Regions from separate parts of the Streptomyces sp. NPDC046727 genome, predicted to be linked through region 1. Evidence: riboswitches for the same ligand, from Rfam matches in the RefSeq annotation. Region 1 holds a riboswitch; the other holds the start of a gene.

What was found. Region 1 has a riboswitch for cyclic di-AMP ahead of ABZ937_RS04310 (M23 family metallopeptidase). Riboswitches for the same ligand answer to the same signal wherever they lie in the genome.
Region 2: linked by a shared signal. The riboswitch ahead of ABZ937_RS01600 (transglycosylase SLT domain-containing protein) and the one ahead of ABZ937_RS04310 (M23 family metallopeptidase) in region 1 are both predicted to bind cyclic di-AMP.

What each region holds. Positions count from the first base shown of each region.
Region 1 covers NZ_JBEYYR010000003.1:47,864-55,469, reverse strand. The annotation lists gene ABZ937_RS04325 (GNAT family N-acetyltransferase) at 1-220, opposite strand, end outside; gene ABZ937_RS04320 (HPr family phosphocarrier protein) at 399-680, shown strand; gene ABZ937_RS04315 (GntR family transcriptional regulator) at 853-1,539, opposite strand; gene ABZ937_RS04310 (M23 family metallopeptidase) at 1,738-2,493, opposite strand; cyclic di-AMP (ydaO/yuaA leader) riboswitch at 2,506-2,666, opposite strand; gene ABZ937_RS04305 (pitrilysin family protein) at 2,876-4,264, opposite strand; gene ABZ937_RS04300 (pitrilysin family protein) at 4,261-5,664, opposite strand; gene ABZ937_RS04295 (DNA topoisomerase IV subunit A) at 6,025-7,606, shown strand, end outside.
Region 2 covers NZ_JBEYYR010000001.1:338,107-345,712, reverse strand. The annotation lists gene fahA (fumarylacetoacetase) at 1-41, opposite strand, end outside; gene ABZ937_RS01615 (ATP-grasp domain-containing protein) at 289-1,554, shown strand; gene ABZ937_RS01610 (FAD-dependent oxidoreductase) at 1,601-2,803, shown strand; gene ABZ937_RS01605 (HAD family hydrolase) at 2,927-3,739, shown strand; gene ABZ937_RS01600 (transglycosylase SLT domain-containing protein) at 3,804-4,286, opposite strand; cyclic di-AMP (ydaO/yuaA leader) riboswitch at 4,290-4,470, opposite strand; gene ABZ937_RS01595 (polyprenyl synthetase family protein) at 5,058-6,068, shown strand; gene ABZ937_RS01590 (sigma-E factor regulatory protein RseB domain-containing protein) at 6,501-7,606, shown strand, end outside.

The DNA.
Region 1 (7,606 bases):
TGAAGCGGTGGACGTCCTTGGCGGAGAGTCGTGGGTACGGCGCGAAGAAGCGGTAGTACTTCGACTCGTCCGAGACCTGCTCGTAGAAACTGACCAGGCGGTCGGCGTCATCAACGGTGATGGGCCTGACGCGCGCGGTGCCACCGTCGCGCAGCACCACGTCCGCCTCCCAGTGGGCGGGGTACTGGTGCCGGTCCTGCCGGCCCGCCGAGGTCTGCATGGGCCCCAGAGTACGGCTCGCGTACGACAACGGCGCGGGGCAGTCTGTGGAGGACGGAGAGCCGGACCGAGGCCGCGGTCCGGTGCCACGGCGGAGCGGGACGAACGTCCCCTCCGGGCACGCTTCGCGATATGGGAAACTGGTCTAGACAACCCTGAACACCGAAGGGCAGCAACACATGGCTGAGCGCCGCGTCAACGTCGGCTGGGCCGAGGGCCTCCACGCCCGCCCCGCCTCCATCTTCGTCCGAGCCGCCACGGCCGCAGGCGTCCCGGTGACGATCGCCAAGGCCGGGGGCAACCCCGTCAACGCGGCCTCGATGCTGGCCGTCCTGGGCCTGGGCGCCCAGGGTGGCGAGGAGATCGTCCTCGCCTCCGACGCCGAGGGCGCGGACGTCGCCCTCGACCGTCTGGCCAAGCTGGTCTCCGAGGGCCTGGAGGAGCTGCCCGAGACCGTCTGAGCAGGACCGGGAAGCCGCGTCGTCCGTACCGGACGGCGCGGCTTCCGCGTTTTCCCGGCAGCCTGAATTCCCCGCGGGCACCGAACGGCTCGCGTCCCGGAATTCAGGCAGGAAAAGGGCAGCAGAAAACACCCCTCCACCGAATAACTCTTCTTTGTATACGGTGTCCGTGTTAATACCGCGGGCCCGAGATGTTTACGGCGTGTTGCGAAGTCCTCACACGCTCCGCGGCACCGGAAAAGCGCAGCCGGTGCGCGCCTGTCGCGCGCTCCGCGTGCAGCGCCGTGAGCGTCCGCGCGCGCTCCCCGTCCCCGCGCGCCACCGCGTCCACGATCGCGCCGTGCTCCGCCCAGGAGTCCCCCGGGCTCAGCGGCGCCTCCAGCACGTACATCCAGGCGATCTTGTGCCGCAGCTGGGTGAGCATCGAGGTCAGCGAGGGGCTGCCGGAGGCCTGCGCGAGCGTCTCGTGGAACCAGCCGCCCAGCGAGCGCAGATCCTCGCTGTTGCCCCTCCTGGCCCGCTCCTGGCCCAGCCGGACCAGGCCGCGCAGCACCTTCAGATGGGCCTCGGTGCGCCGCTGGGCGGCCCGGGCGGCACCCAGCGGCTCCAGCAGCATCCGCATCTCCAGCAGGTCGGCGGCCTCCTGCTCGGTCGGCTCGGCCACGCACGCGCCCGCGTGCCGGCGCGTCACCACGAAGCCCTCGGCCTCCAGGGTGCGCAGGGCCTCGCGCACGGGGACGCGCGAGACGCCGTAGCGGCGGGCCAGGACTTCCTCGGTGAGACGGCTGCCACGCTCGTAGACACCGGCGACGATGTCGTCCCGGACCGCGGTGCACACCGAGTGCGCCGGAATACGCATGACCGACCTCCGCTTTAATCCCCGTGAAACGTCGTCGACGGACGCGTGTTCCGAGACTCTATTCCAATGAGCCGGAATTTCCGACGGCAGGCCGTAATCCATGGATATTTTTTGGACAACGGGTCCGGCGGACACTGCGAAAAACGACGAAAGCCCCGGCTCGATGAGCCGGGGCTTCGGACTGCCGTGCGGGAGGCGTCAGATGTTCACGCCGTGCTGGCGGAGGTAGGCGACGGGGTCGACGTCCGAGCCGTACTCGGGGGTCGTACGCGCCTCGAAGTGGAGGTGCGGGCCGGTGACGTTGCCGGTGGCGCCGGACAGGCCGATCTGCTGGCCCGGGACGACCTTCTGGCCCACCGTGACGCCGATGGAGGACAGGTGCCCGTACTGGGTGTACATGCCGTCGGCCATCCGGATCACGATCTGGTTGCCGTAGGCGCCGCCCCAGCCCGTGGAGACGACCGTGCCGGAGCCCACCGCGTGGACGGCCGTGCCGCTGGCCGCGTGGAAGTCGACGCCGGTGTGCGAGCCGGAGGACCACAGCGAGCTGCTGGCCTGGTAGCCCGTGGAGACGTAGGAGTGCGCGATGGGCGCGACGAAGGCGTTCAACAGCTTGCGCTCGGCCTCCCGGGCGGCGCGGGCCTTGGCCTCGCGCACCTCCTGGGCCCGCTGGGCGGCTTCCTTCGCCGCGGCCGCCTCGGCCGCCTTCTCGTCGGCGGCCTGCTGCTGGGCGGCGGCCTGCGCGTCGATCTGCTCGGCGACGTCGTCGGTAGCGGCGAGGACCGGGGTGAGGCCGGTCTGCTCCGCGGGGGTCTCGGCGGCCAGCGCCGGGGAGGCGGCGAGGGTGCTGATCACACCGGTGGTGGTGAGGGCCGCGATACCGGCCGCCTGAGCGGTGGTCCGCTTGACCCGGCCGGGCTTGCGGTGCTTCCCGGTGGCGCACATGAACGCCATGAAGTGGCTGGTCCTTTCCTTCCCTCTCGCCTACCGGGTTAGCTGACGGGTTCGGAGCAGGAAGGTCTCCTACGAGCCCCCTCGCAGCCGCGCGGGCGCCCGATTCACCCCAGGGACGGTGGGTCCCCGGCTCCCCTGGCTCGCGCCGTACGGGGACTCGGCGATGGCTGTCCGGTGCCGCGGGCGCGGCGCACTGCCTGACGAACAGCCCGGACGACGCTACGGTGGCCCGCTTTCAATCCTCAAACGGATCCGGGCTTTTGTAGCGCATCCCACAGGGCAGACAGGCAACCTCCGCCCCAAAACGGGCATCTGGGGGAACGAGTGGAACAGCAGGGGCCCTGACGACCCGTAGGTCGTCAGGGCCCCTGCGCGCGTGGCACTACTCGGCCGTCACCACGGTCACTTCACCGATGCCGAGCGCCTCGACCGGCGCCTTGATCTGGGCGGCGTCGCCGACGAGGACGGTCACCAGGCGGTCCACCGGGAAGGCGTTCACGACGGCCGCGGTGGCCTCCACCGTGCCCGTGCCGGCCAGCTGCTGGTAGAGCGTCGCCTGGAAGTCGTCGGGCAGGTGCTGCTCGACCTGGTCGGCCAGCGTGCTCGCGACGGCCGCGGCGGTCTCGTACTTCAGCGGCGCCACGCCGACGAGGTTCTGCACGGCGACGTCCCGCTCGGCGTCGGTCAGGCCCTCCGTCGCGACGGTCCGCAGCACCTTCCACAGGTCGTCCAGCGCCGGGCCGGTGTTCGGGGTGTCCACGGATCCGCTGATGGCGAGCATGGCCGCGCCCGTGCCGTCCGGCGCGGACCGCAGAACCTGCCCGAAGGACCGCACGCCGTAGGTGTAGCCCTTCTCCTCGCGCAGGACGCGGTCCAGCCGGGAGGTGAGGGTGCCGCCGAGGCAGTACGTGCCGAGCACCTGGGCGGGCCACACCCGGTCGTGCCGGTCGGGTCCGATCCGGCCGATGAGCAGCTGCGTCTGGACGGCGCCGGGCCGGTCCACGATGATCACGCGCCCCGTGTCGTCGGCGGTCACCGGCGGCACCGGCCGGGGCTCGCCCGGGGTGCCCGTCCAGGCGCCCAGGGTGTCGCCGAGCAGCGCGTCCAGGTCGATGCCGGTCAGATCGCCGACGACCACCACGGTGGCCGTGGCGGGCCGGACGTGGCGGTCGCAGAAGGCGCGCACGGCCGCCGCGTCGATCTTCTCGACCGTCTCCTCGGTGCCCTGGCGCGGGCGGGACATGCGCGAGGTCGCCGGGAACAGCTCCTTGGAGAGTTCCTTTGCGGCCCGGCGGGCGGGGTTGGCCAGCTCGTGCGGGATCTCGTCCAGGCGGTTGCGGACCAGCCGCTCGACCTCGCTCTCGGCGAACGCGGGCGCGCGCAGGGCGTCGGCGAGCAGGCCGAGGCCCTTGGCGAGACGGGAGGCCGGGACCTCCAGGCTGATCCGGACGCCGGGGTGGTCGGCGTGCGCGTCGAGGGTGGCGCCGGCGCGCTCCAGCTCGGCGGCGAACTCCTCGGCGGAGTGCTTGTCGGTGCCCTCGGAGAAGGCCCGCGCCATGATCGTGGCGACGCCGTCCAGGCCGTTCGGCTCGGCGTCCAGAGGCGCGTCCAGCAGCACCTCCACGGCGACGACCTGCTGGCCGGGGCGGTGGCAGCGCAGCACGGTCAGGCCGTTGTCGAGCGCGGTCCGCTCGGGGGCCGGGAACGCCCAGGGCCTGGCCTCGCCGGGCTGCGGCTGGGGGTGGAAGTCCATGGTGGCGAGCTGGGTCACTTGGCCGTCTCCTCGTTCTCGGTCTCGTCGCGGCCCGCCTCTACGGTCGCTTCCTGCTCCGGGTCCTCGGGGACGTCGGCGTCCGGGGCCTTTTCCGGGGACTTCGGCTCGTAGACGAGGACCGCGCGGTTGTCGGGGCGCAGGTGGGCCTTGGCGACCTCCTGGACCTCCTCCGGGGTCACCGCCAGGACGCGCTGGACGGCGGTCAGGGCGAGCTGCGGGTCGCCGAACAGGACGGCGAACCGGCACAGTTCGTCGGCGCGGCCGGCGACCGTGCCGAGCCGGTCCAGCCACTCGCGCTCCAGCTGGGCCTGGGCGCGCTCCATCTCCTCGGGGGTGGGGCCCTCGGCGGCGAACCGGGCCAGCTCCTCGTCGATGGCGGCCTCGATGACGGGCACCTCGACGTCACCGGAGGCCTTCACGTCCAGCCAGCCCATGGAGGGCGCGCCGGCCAGGCGCAGCAGGCCGAAGCCGGCCGCGACGGCCGTGCGGTCCCGGCGCACCAGCCGGTTGTACAGGCGGGAGGACTCGCCGCCGCCGAGGACGGTCAGGGCCAGATCGGCCGCGTCGCACGCGCGCGTGCCGTCCTGCGGGAGCCGGTAGGCGGCCATCAGGGCGCGCGCCGGGACCTCCTCGACGACGACCTCGCGCAGCTGCTCGCCGATGACGTCCGGCAGGGAGCCCTCGCGGGGCTCGGGCTTGCCGTCGTGGGACGCGATCGACCCGAAGTACTTCTCGATCCAGGCGAGGGTCTGCTGGGGGTCGATGTCGCCGACCACGGAGAGCACCGCGTTGTTCGGCGCGTAGTAGGTGCGGAAGAACTGGCGGGCGTCCTCCAGGGTGGCCGCGTCCAGGTCCGCCATCGAGCCGATCGGCGTGTGGTGGTAGGGGTGGCCCTCCGGGTAGGAGAGGGCGGTCAGCTTCTCGAAGGCGGTGCCGTACGGCACGTTGTCGTAGCGCTGGCGGCGCTCGTTCTTGACGACGTCCCGCTGGTTCTCCATGGACTCGTCGTCCAGGGCGGCCAGCAGGGAGCCCATGCGGTCGGCCTCCAGCCAGAGGGCCAGCTCCAGCTGGTGGGTGGGCATGGTCTCGAAGTAGTTGGTGCGCTCGAAGCTGGTGGTGCCGTTCAGCGAGCCGCCGGCGCCCTGCACCAGCTCGAAGTGACCGTTGCCCTTGACCTGGGCGGAGCCCTGGAACATCAAGTGCTCGAAAAGGTGAGCCAGGCCGGTACGCCCCTTGACTTCGTGGCGGGAACCGACGTCGTACCAGAGGCAGACCGCCGCCACCGGGGTCAGGTGGTCCTCGGAGAGCACCACGCGCAGACCGTTGGCCAGCCGGTGCTCGGTCGCTGCCAGGCCCCCGGAGCCTGCCTCGGCCGTGGTCGTGTGACCCATGGGCATGTACGTCCCTTCGCGAGCGGAGGCGGTCGAAAGAAACCGCGGTTTTCCTGCCGTTCCTGCCACTGTATGCAAAGCGTGCGGGGCCTCGGCGAAGTTCCCGCGGGGCGTACGCCGAGAGCGGATCGCGTAGCCTGCGTCGGACCCGCTCCCGGACGGCCTCGCGGCTCCGGGGCGGCCGTTCCCCAGCGGCCTCGCGCCGCCGGATCGGGCCGCGCCCGACGGCCCCGCGCCGCCGGGGCGGGCCGTTCCCCGGCGCCGGCCGGGCCGCCGGGACCGGGTCGCGGCACCGCTTGTCAGTGCCTCGGTCCACAATGGTCCGCGTCAGATCCGTCAAACGCTTCAGCAAGGAGCCAGGCAGCGATGGCCCGCCGCAGCACGAAGACCCCGCCGCCCGACGATTCGTTCGAGGAGAGGATCCTCGACATCGACGTCGTGGACGAGATGCGTGGCTCCTACCTTGAGTACGCGTACTCGGTCATCTACTCGCGCGCCCTGCCGGACGCCCGTGACGGCCTCAAGCCGGTGCACCGCCGGATCGTCTACCAGATGAACGAGATGGGCCTGCGCCCCGAACGCTCGTACGTGAAGTGCGCGCGTGTCGTCGGTGAGGTCATGGGCAAGCTGCACCCGCACGGCGACGCGTCGATCTACGACGCCCTGGTGCGCATGGCGCAGCCCTTCTCCATGCGTGTGCCGCTGGTCGACGGCCACGGCAACTTCGGCTCCCTGGGCAACGACGACCCGCCGGCCGCCATGCGGTACACCGAGTGCCGGATGGCCGAGGCGACGAGCCTGATGACCGAGTCGATCGACGAGGACACGGTCGACTTCGCGCCGAACTACGACGGCCAGGAGCAGGAGCCGGTGGCCCTGCCCGCCGCCTTCCCGAACCTGCTGGTCAACGGCTCCTCGGGCATCGCGGTCGGCATGGCGACGAACATGCCGCCGCACAACCTGCGCGAGGTCGTCACCGCCGCCCGCCACCTGATCCGGTACCCGAACGCCGACCTGGACGCGCTGATGAAGCACGTCCCGGGCCCGGACCTGCCCACCGGCGGCCGGATCGTCGGCCTGGACGGCATCCGGGACGCGTACGCGACCGGTCGCGGCACCTTCAAGATGCGCGCGACCGTGTCGATCGAGACCGTCACCGCCCGCCGCAAGGGCCTGGTGGTCACCGAACTGCCGTTCACGGTCGGCCCCGAGAAGGTCATCGCGAAGATCAAGGACCTGGTCAACGCGAAGAAGGTCCAGGGCATCGCCGACGTCAAGGACCTCACCGACCGCGAGCACGGTCTGCGCCTGGTCATCGAGATCAAGAACGGCTTCGTGCCGGAGGCGATCCTGGAGCAGCTGTACAAGCTGACCCCGATGGAGGAGTCCTTCGGCATCAACAACGTCGCCCTGGTCGACGGCCAGCCGCTCACCCTGGGCCTGAAGGAGCTGCTGGAGGTCTATCTGGACCACCGCTTCGAGGTGGTCCGGCGCCGCAGCGAGTTCCGCCGCGGCAAGAAGCGCGACCGGCTGCACCTGGTCGAGGGCCTGCTGACCGCGCTCGTCGACATCGACGAGGTCATCCGGATCATCCGGTCCAGCGAGAACTCCGCGCAGGCCAAGGAGCGCCTGATGGAGCGGTACTCGCTGAGCGAGGTGCAGACGCAGTACATCCTCGACACGCCGCTGCGCCGGCTCACCAAGTACGACCGGATCGAGCTGGAGGCGGAGAAGGACAAGCTCACCGCGGAGATCGCGGAGCTGACCCGGATCCTGGAGTCGGACGCGGAGCTGCGCAAGCTGGTCTCCGCCGAACTGGCCGCCGTGGCGAAGAAGTTCGGCACCGACCGGCGCACGGTCCTGCTGGAGTCCGGGGGCGCCCCGGCGGTCGCCGTGCCGCTGCAGGTGGCCGACGACCCGTGCCGGGTGCTGCTGTCCTCGACGGGGC
Region 2 (7,606 bases), on a different contig from region 1:
GGACCGAAGGGGTCGCCCTCGGGGACGTCGAAGGGGGGCATGGGGTACTGCCTCACTCTCATCCGCGCCATGCATGGCGATGCGTTCCATGTGGTCGGGCCACACGTTACGGCCGACCTGCGTGTCTTGGGCAGTGCCTCACCACATGCTCGAAAGGTTGCTCGCACAATGCCTAAAGAGTTCTCAATGTCCGAATAAGTCTTGTCGGAGGTGGCAATTCCGGCTTAGCGTCCTTTGGGACACGGACGGGGTGGGTCCGTTCCATTGGGGGGACACGTGGGGGGACCCGTGGCCGGAAACACCGTCAGCGTGCCCGTGCGGGCCGACCGTGACGTGCCAGGACTGATCGTCAAGTTCGGCGACTACCCGCTGCACCACGGCGGTGTCGGCGCGATCCGCAGCCTGGGCCGCCTGGGCGTGCCCATGTACGCCATCACCGAGGACGCGTACACGCCGGCGGCCTCCTCGCGCTACCTGAAGAAGGCGTTCGTGTGGCCGACGACCGGCGCGGAGGACCCGGACCGCCTGGTCGAGGGCCTGCTGCGCATCGGCCGCCGGATCGGCCGCCCGGCCGTGCTCATCCCGACGGACGAGGAAGCCGCCGTCCTGATCGCCGAGCATCAGGGCGCCCTGACCGGGTCCTTTCTCTTCCCGCGCGTGGATCCCGCGCTGCCCCGCCGGCTCGCCAGCAAGCAGAGGCTGCACGAACTGTGCGTGGAGCACGGCATCGCGAGCCCCACGGCCGCGTTCCCGCAGTCGTACGACGACATCGTCGCCTTCGCCGACACGGCCCGTTTCCCGGTGGTCGCCAAGAACCGCGAGGCGTTCGTCCGGCGCCGGCAGCCCGCCGTGAACGGCACCACGAAGATCGGCACGCGCGCGGGGCTGCTCGCCCTGGCCCGCGGCTGGGGCGAGGAACCGGGCGTGATCCTCCAGGAGTACCTGCCGCGCGAGGAGGCCGAGGACTGGATCGTGCACGCCTGCTTCGACCAGGACTCCAGCCCGCTCGCGCTCTTCACCGGCGTCAAGGTCCGCTCCTGGCCTCCGCACGCCGGCATGACGGCGAACGCGTACGTCGTCGACAACCCGGAACTCGCCGACCTCGCCGCACGTTTCGTCAAGCAGATCGGCTTTTGCGGCATCATCGACCTCGACCTGCGCTTCGACCGGCGCGACGGACAGTACAAGCTCCTCGACTTCAACCCGCGCGTGGGCGCCCAGTTCCGGCTCTTCGAGAACGAGTCGGGCGTGGACGTCGTCCGTGCGATGCACCTGCACCTGACCGGCCGCCCTGTACCGGAGGGGGAACAGCGCGCCGGCCACCGCTACATCGTGGAGAACATCGACCTCGCAGCCCTCCTCGCCTACCGCCGCAGCGGCTACACGACACCGCACGCGCCGGCCAGGGCGAGCGGGACGGAGCTGGCCTGGCTCGCGGGCGACGACCCGCTGCCGTTCCTCACGATGCTCGCCCGCTTCGTGCGCCCGGGCGCGAAGCACCTCTATCAGCTGTGGCGGACCAGCCGCCGCGGCGGCAGCACATCCACGAAGTAGGCAAGGCCACGACAGCGTGGCGTAACGCGTCCTGGGGAGGGACTTCGTGATCCGACCGGTAGCAGTCATCGGGGCCGGGCCGTTCGGCCTGTCCACCGCCGCCCATCTGCGGGCGCGCGGCATCCCCGTGCGCGTCTTCGGCGATCCCATGGTGAGCTGGCGTGATCACATGCCCCAGGGCATGCTCCTCAAGTCGACACCCGCCGCCTCGAACCTCGACTGCCCCCAGCCCGGCCACACCCTCGCCGACTACTGCGACGCGGCAGGGATCCGCCGCCTGGTGACCGACGAGGACATCATCCCGGTGGAGACCTTCATCTCCTACGGGGAGTGGTTCCAGCAGAGGCTGGTCCCCGGCCTGGAGCGGGTGCGGGTCGTCTCCGTCGACCGCGACCCGAACGGCGGTTTCGAACTCAAGCTGGACTCCGGGGAGTTGTTCACCGCGCGCGCGGTCGTCGTCGCCACCGGTCTGTCCGGGCTCGCCCACCTGCCGGCCGAGCTGGCGCCGGCGGCGGCCGACGGTCCCGCCCCGACCGGCCCGGTCTCGCACAGCTCCCAGCACCACGACCTCGGCCGGTTCACCCGCAAGGAGCTGATCGTCATCGGCGCCGGCCAGTCCGCGCTGGAGACGGCGGCGCTCGCGGCGGAGGCGGGGGCACGCGTGCGCGTGGTCGCGCGCGGGCACGGCAGGGTCGCCTTCGGCGCCCCGCCCTGGAAGCAGCCGAGGCTTCGCCCCGAGTCCCCGTTCGGCCGAGCCTGGTCGCTGTGGGCGCTCACCTACTACCCGCACCCGTACCGCTTCCTGCCCGAGGCCGCCCGCCACTACCTGGTCCGCCGGGTCCTCGGCCCGCTCGGCGCCTGGTGGCTGCGCGAGCGCTTCGAGAGCGGTGTGGAGGTGCGGGACGTCGCGCGGGTGGTGGGCGCCGAGATCCAGGACGGCAGCCCCGTGCTCACCGTCCGCGCCCATGCCGGCCACACCGAGCGGCTCGTCGCCGACCACGTCATCGCCGCCACCGGCTACCGCGTCGACCTGGCGGCGATGGACTTCCTCGGCCATGAGCTGCGCACCCGGCTCGCGGTGAGCCGCGGCGCGCCCAGGCTCGGCCCCGGCTACGTCTCCTCCGTGCCCGGCCTGTACTTCACCGGCCTGCCGGCCGCGTCGTCGTACGGCCCGGTGATGCGGTTCGTCTGCGGTACGGAGTTCGCCTCCCCGCGCCTGGCGAACCACCTGGCCGCGGCGCACGGTTGAGCCCCAGGGGTCGCAGCGGTGACCCCATCAAGGCGTCCAGGGGCCCCACTTGGGGTCAATCAGCACGTAAGTGCGTGGAATGACAGGTGAGTCGGCGGGGCGCGGTGTCCGTATTCTCTGATCATGGCACCCACCCCCGCACACGCACTGATCGCCACCGACCTGGACGGGACGCTGCTGCGCGGCGACGACACCGTCTCCGACCGGTCGCTCGCCGCGCTCGCGCGGGTGGCGCGGGCCGGTGCCCGGCACCTGGTGGTCACGGGCCGCCCGGCCCCGCGGGTACGGCCCCTGCTGGCGCAGCTCGGCTGCACCGGGCTCGCGGTGTGCGGGCAGGGAGCGCAGGTCTACGACGCCGGGGCCGACCGCCTGCTGTGGTCGGTCCGGCTGGACCGGGAGCTGGCCGAGACCGCGCTCGGCAAGATCGAGGCGGAGGCGGGCCAGGTCTACGCGGCGGTCGACCAGGACGGCGTGGACGGCCTCACGCTCATCGAGCCCGGCTACCGGATGCCCCATCCGACGCTGCCCGCGGTGCGGGTCGGTCGGCGGGACGACCTGTGGTCCGAGCCCATCAGCAAGGTGCTGCTGCGGCATGCCGACCTGTCCGACGACGAGTTGGCGACCGTGGCGCGCGCCGCGGTGGGCTCGCTGGCGACGGTCACCATGTCGGGGCCCGGCACCGTGGAGCTGCAGCCGAGCGGGGTGACGAAGGCGACCGGCCTGGCGCTGGCCGCCGAGCGGCTGGGGATCGGCGCCGAACAGGCACTGGCCTTCGGAGACATGCCCAACGACATCCCGATGTTCGACTGGGCCGGACGCGGCGTCGCCATGGCCAACGCGCATCCCGAACTGAAGGCGGTCGCGGATGAGGTCACCTTGTCGAACGAGGACGACGGCATCGCCGTCGTCCTCGAAAGACTGTTCCCGGCCGGCTGACCGGGCCGACCGTGACGTCGACCGGCTGACCGGGACATCAGCAGCGCGTGCCCCGACCGGCCGATCAGTAGGCGCCGAACACGTTGTCGATGGACCCGTACCGCGCGGCCGCGTAGTTGCAGGCGGCGGTGATGTTCGCGACCGGGTCGTAGATGTCGAACGACGTGCCGGCCACGTGGTAGGCGTTGAACGTCGGGTCGATGACCTGGAGCAGGCCCTTGGACGGGATGCCCTTGGCGGCGTTGGAGTCCCAGAGGTTGATGGCGGCCGGGTTGCCCGAGGACTCGCGCATGACGTTGCGGTAGATGCCGTTGTAGGTGCCCGGGATGTGCTTCTCGGCCATGATCGCGAGCGACTCGCGGATCCAGCCGTCGAGGTTGTTCGGGTACCCGGCGAGGGTGGTGCCCGTGGTGGTGCCGGTGGCCGCGGAGGCACCGGTAGCGCCGATGAGCGGAAGGGTGAGGACGGCGGCGCCGGTGGCGGCGGCGACGAGGGTACGGACGAGGCGGCTGTTCCGGGTACGGCGGTGCTGAGCGGCAGCAGGCATGGGGAAGTTCCTCTCCGGCGCCTGCGAGGTGAGCTGTCGGGTTCGGGCGGGGAGGTGCCCGGCCGTGCCTGGGGGAGGCACGACTTCACCCCGAGCCGTTCCGGTGCGGCGTATGCCGTCCGACTCAGCGACTTACCTGGGTCCCCCGCTCCTGCCGTACGAATGAGTTCGTCGATGGGTATGCGGGCGGCGGCAGGATTCGGCGTCCGCCCGACGGCACGGAACGTATGCGGGAGCACATGTCGGGAACAAGTACCGGATTCATACAACATGCGGTTTGACCTTGATCGATGCCGTATGAGGTGCTTGATCCTTTGCGGTTGCCAATCTTCAACTCGCCGACGGGGCAAGGGGTCGTGGGGGGTCCGGCGGGTGGGGCGGGCCAGTAGGCCGCGTGACCCAACTCACGAAATGGCAAAACACTTTAAATCAGACATGGGGGATTAGGGGGATTCGGGCCTGAAGTCGGGGTCGTGGTGGAACCGGGGGTGTGGTGCGTGTCGTTGTCGTAGTGGCCGACGGGGGAGGGGTGATGGAGGAGGGGGTGTGGAGAGGTCGCGACACGGCATCCGGATTACCGTTAAGTCGACAAATGTCCGTTATTACCATGTGATCAAAACTATGCCGGTCATGATCCGATACCGCCCAGGCTGGACCGGTGGGCGCTATCGGTGATCGAAAGAGGACCGGATACGCTGACTTGAGTGATGGCAGCGACCTATCGACAAACCGTGTAAGCGCCAGCAGACACCAGCAGACAGGAGACCCCTCGTGACCGTCGTCGGGCCGTTCGGGCTGAGCGTGCGGGACCAGGCTCTGGAAGCCGATGTCCAGGCCGGATTGGCGGCTGTCGAGGAAGGCTTGCTCGATGCCACCAAGAGCGAGGTCCCGTTCATCACGGAGGCCGCGCAGCACCTCGTACGGGCCGGAGGGAAGCGTTTCCGGCCACTGCTCGTGATGCTCGCGGCCCAGTTCGGCGACCCCTACGCGCCGGGCGTCGTGCCGTCGGCCGTGGTCGTGGAGCTGACCCATCTGGCCACGCTGTACCACGACGACGTCATGGACGAGGCGGCCGTGCGGCGCGGCGTGGACAGCGCCAACACCCGCTGGGGCAACTCCGTCGCGGTTCTCACCGGCGACTTCCTCTTCGCCCGCGCCTCCCAGATCCTCGCCGACCTCGGCCCCGAGGCGGTCCGGGTGCAGGCCCTGGCGTTCGAGCGGCTCGTCACCGGTCAGATCCTGGAGACCGCGGGTCCCTCGGACGGGCGCGACCCGGTCGAGCACTACCTGGACGTGCTCGGCGGCAAGACGGGCTCCCTGGTGGCGGTCTCCTGCCGGTTCGGCGCGATGATGTCCGGCGCCGACGAGACGGTCGTCGACGTCCTCACCCAGTACGGCGAACGGCTCGGCGTCGCCTTCCAGCTCGCGGACGACGTCCTGGACATCGCCTCCGACTCCCACGAGTCCGGCAAGACCCCCGGCACCGACCTGCGCGAGGGCATCCCGACCCTGCCGGTGCTCCGGCTGCGCGAGCGGGCCGCCCGGCTGGGCCTGGCCGAGGACATCGCGCTGTGCGAGCTGCTGGACTCCGACCTCAGCGACGATGCCCGGCACGCCGAGGCGCTGGCCGGCCTGCGGGCCCACCCCGCGCTGGAGCAGGCCCGCCGGGACACCGTCCGGTACGCGGAGGAGGCCCGGTCCGCGCTGGCCCCGCTGCCCGAGTGCGATGCCAAGGCGGCGCTGCTGGAGCTGTGCGACGCCGTGGTGCACCGGGCGGGCTGACCCGGCCGGGAAACAGACCGGCCGACCCGCACGGAACCTGCTGGCGAGCCGTACGGAACCGGCTGGCAGACCCGTACGGAACCGGCTGGCCGACCCGTACGGAACCGGGCGGTCGACCCGTACGGAACCGGCCGGCCGATTCCGCCGGAGCCCGGCGGCCGACTGTCCCGGAGCCTGGCCGACCGCCGCGGACGGACACCCGTACGGGCGGTGTTCCCCCACACGACCCCTACGGGTAGGGGGAGATACGGCCGTCGGGTGTCATACCGCAGGCGTACACGCAGTTGCCTCCGAGGGCTGACGCTTCTTCACCGCCGATTTGGTGAGATGGAAACCACGGAAATCACCACTCCTCACCGATTCGGGTGAGAATGGCGGCTCAGGTGGACCAGCGTGACGACAGCCGCCGCCGACGACGGAGGTAAGGCACACATGGCACCGTACGAATCCGACGACACAGTGGGCGCCGCGCGGGACGAGAACCCGCGCTCCGGCCGGCGCAAGGCCGCCCGGTACGCCGTCCCGGTCGCGGTGGTGGGGGTGGCGGCGGCCACGATCGGGCTGGTCCCGGCGCTCGCCGACTCCGGTGACCCCGACCTGCCGAAGATCAGCGCACAGCAGCTCATCGAGAAGATAGCCAAGTCGGACGTGCAGCAGCTGTCCGGCACCGTGAAGATCAGCACCGACCTCGGCCTGCCGAACCTCGGCGGCCTGGAGAGCAGCCTGGTCTCCGGGGCCGGCCAGGGCTCCGGCGACGGCTCCTCCGCCGACCCGCAGGCCAAGCTCACCGAGCTGGTCTCCGGCACGCACACCCTGCGTGTCGCGGCCGACGGCCCGGACCGGCAGAAACTGTCGCTGCTGGAGAGCGGCGCCGAGTACAGCCTCATCCACGACGGCAAGGACGTCTGGGGCTACGACAGCAAGAGCAACGAGGTCTACCACTCCACCGCGGCCGACTCCGGCAAGGAGCACAGGGCGGAGCCGCCGGCCACCCCCAAGGACTTCGCCGACGAGATCCTGAAGTCGGTGGACGACACCACGTCCGTCACCGTCGACGGCACCGCACAGGTCGCCGGACGGGACGCCTACAAGCTGCTCATCCAGCCCAAGCAGGGCGACAGCACGGTCGGCGCGATCAGCATCGCCGTGGACGCGAAGACGGGCCTGCCGCTGAAGTTCACGCTGACCCCGAAGAGCGGCGGTGCCGCCGTGGTCGACGCGGGCTTCACCCGGGTCTCCTTCGCCCGTCCGGCCGCCTCCACCTTCGACTTCACCCCGCCCAAGGGCGCGAAGGTCACCGAGGAGAAGGACGCGGCCAAGGCGCCGGAGCACACCCCGAAGCACGGCGAGGACTTCACCGAGGGCCTGAAGGGCGCGGACGGGCTGAACGTCCTCGGCGAGGGCTGGACGTCCGTCGCCACCTTCGACACCGGCACCGAGGGCGGCCTGCCGACCGGCTCCCAGGGCGGTGACCTCGGCGGCTTCCTCGGCTCGCTCGGCGACCAGGTCTCCGGGAAGTTCGGCAAGGGCACGGTCTT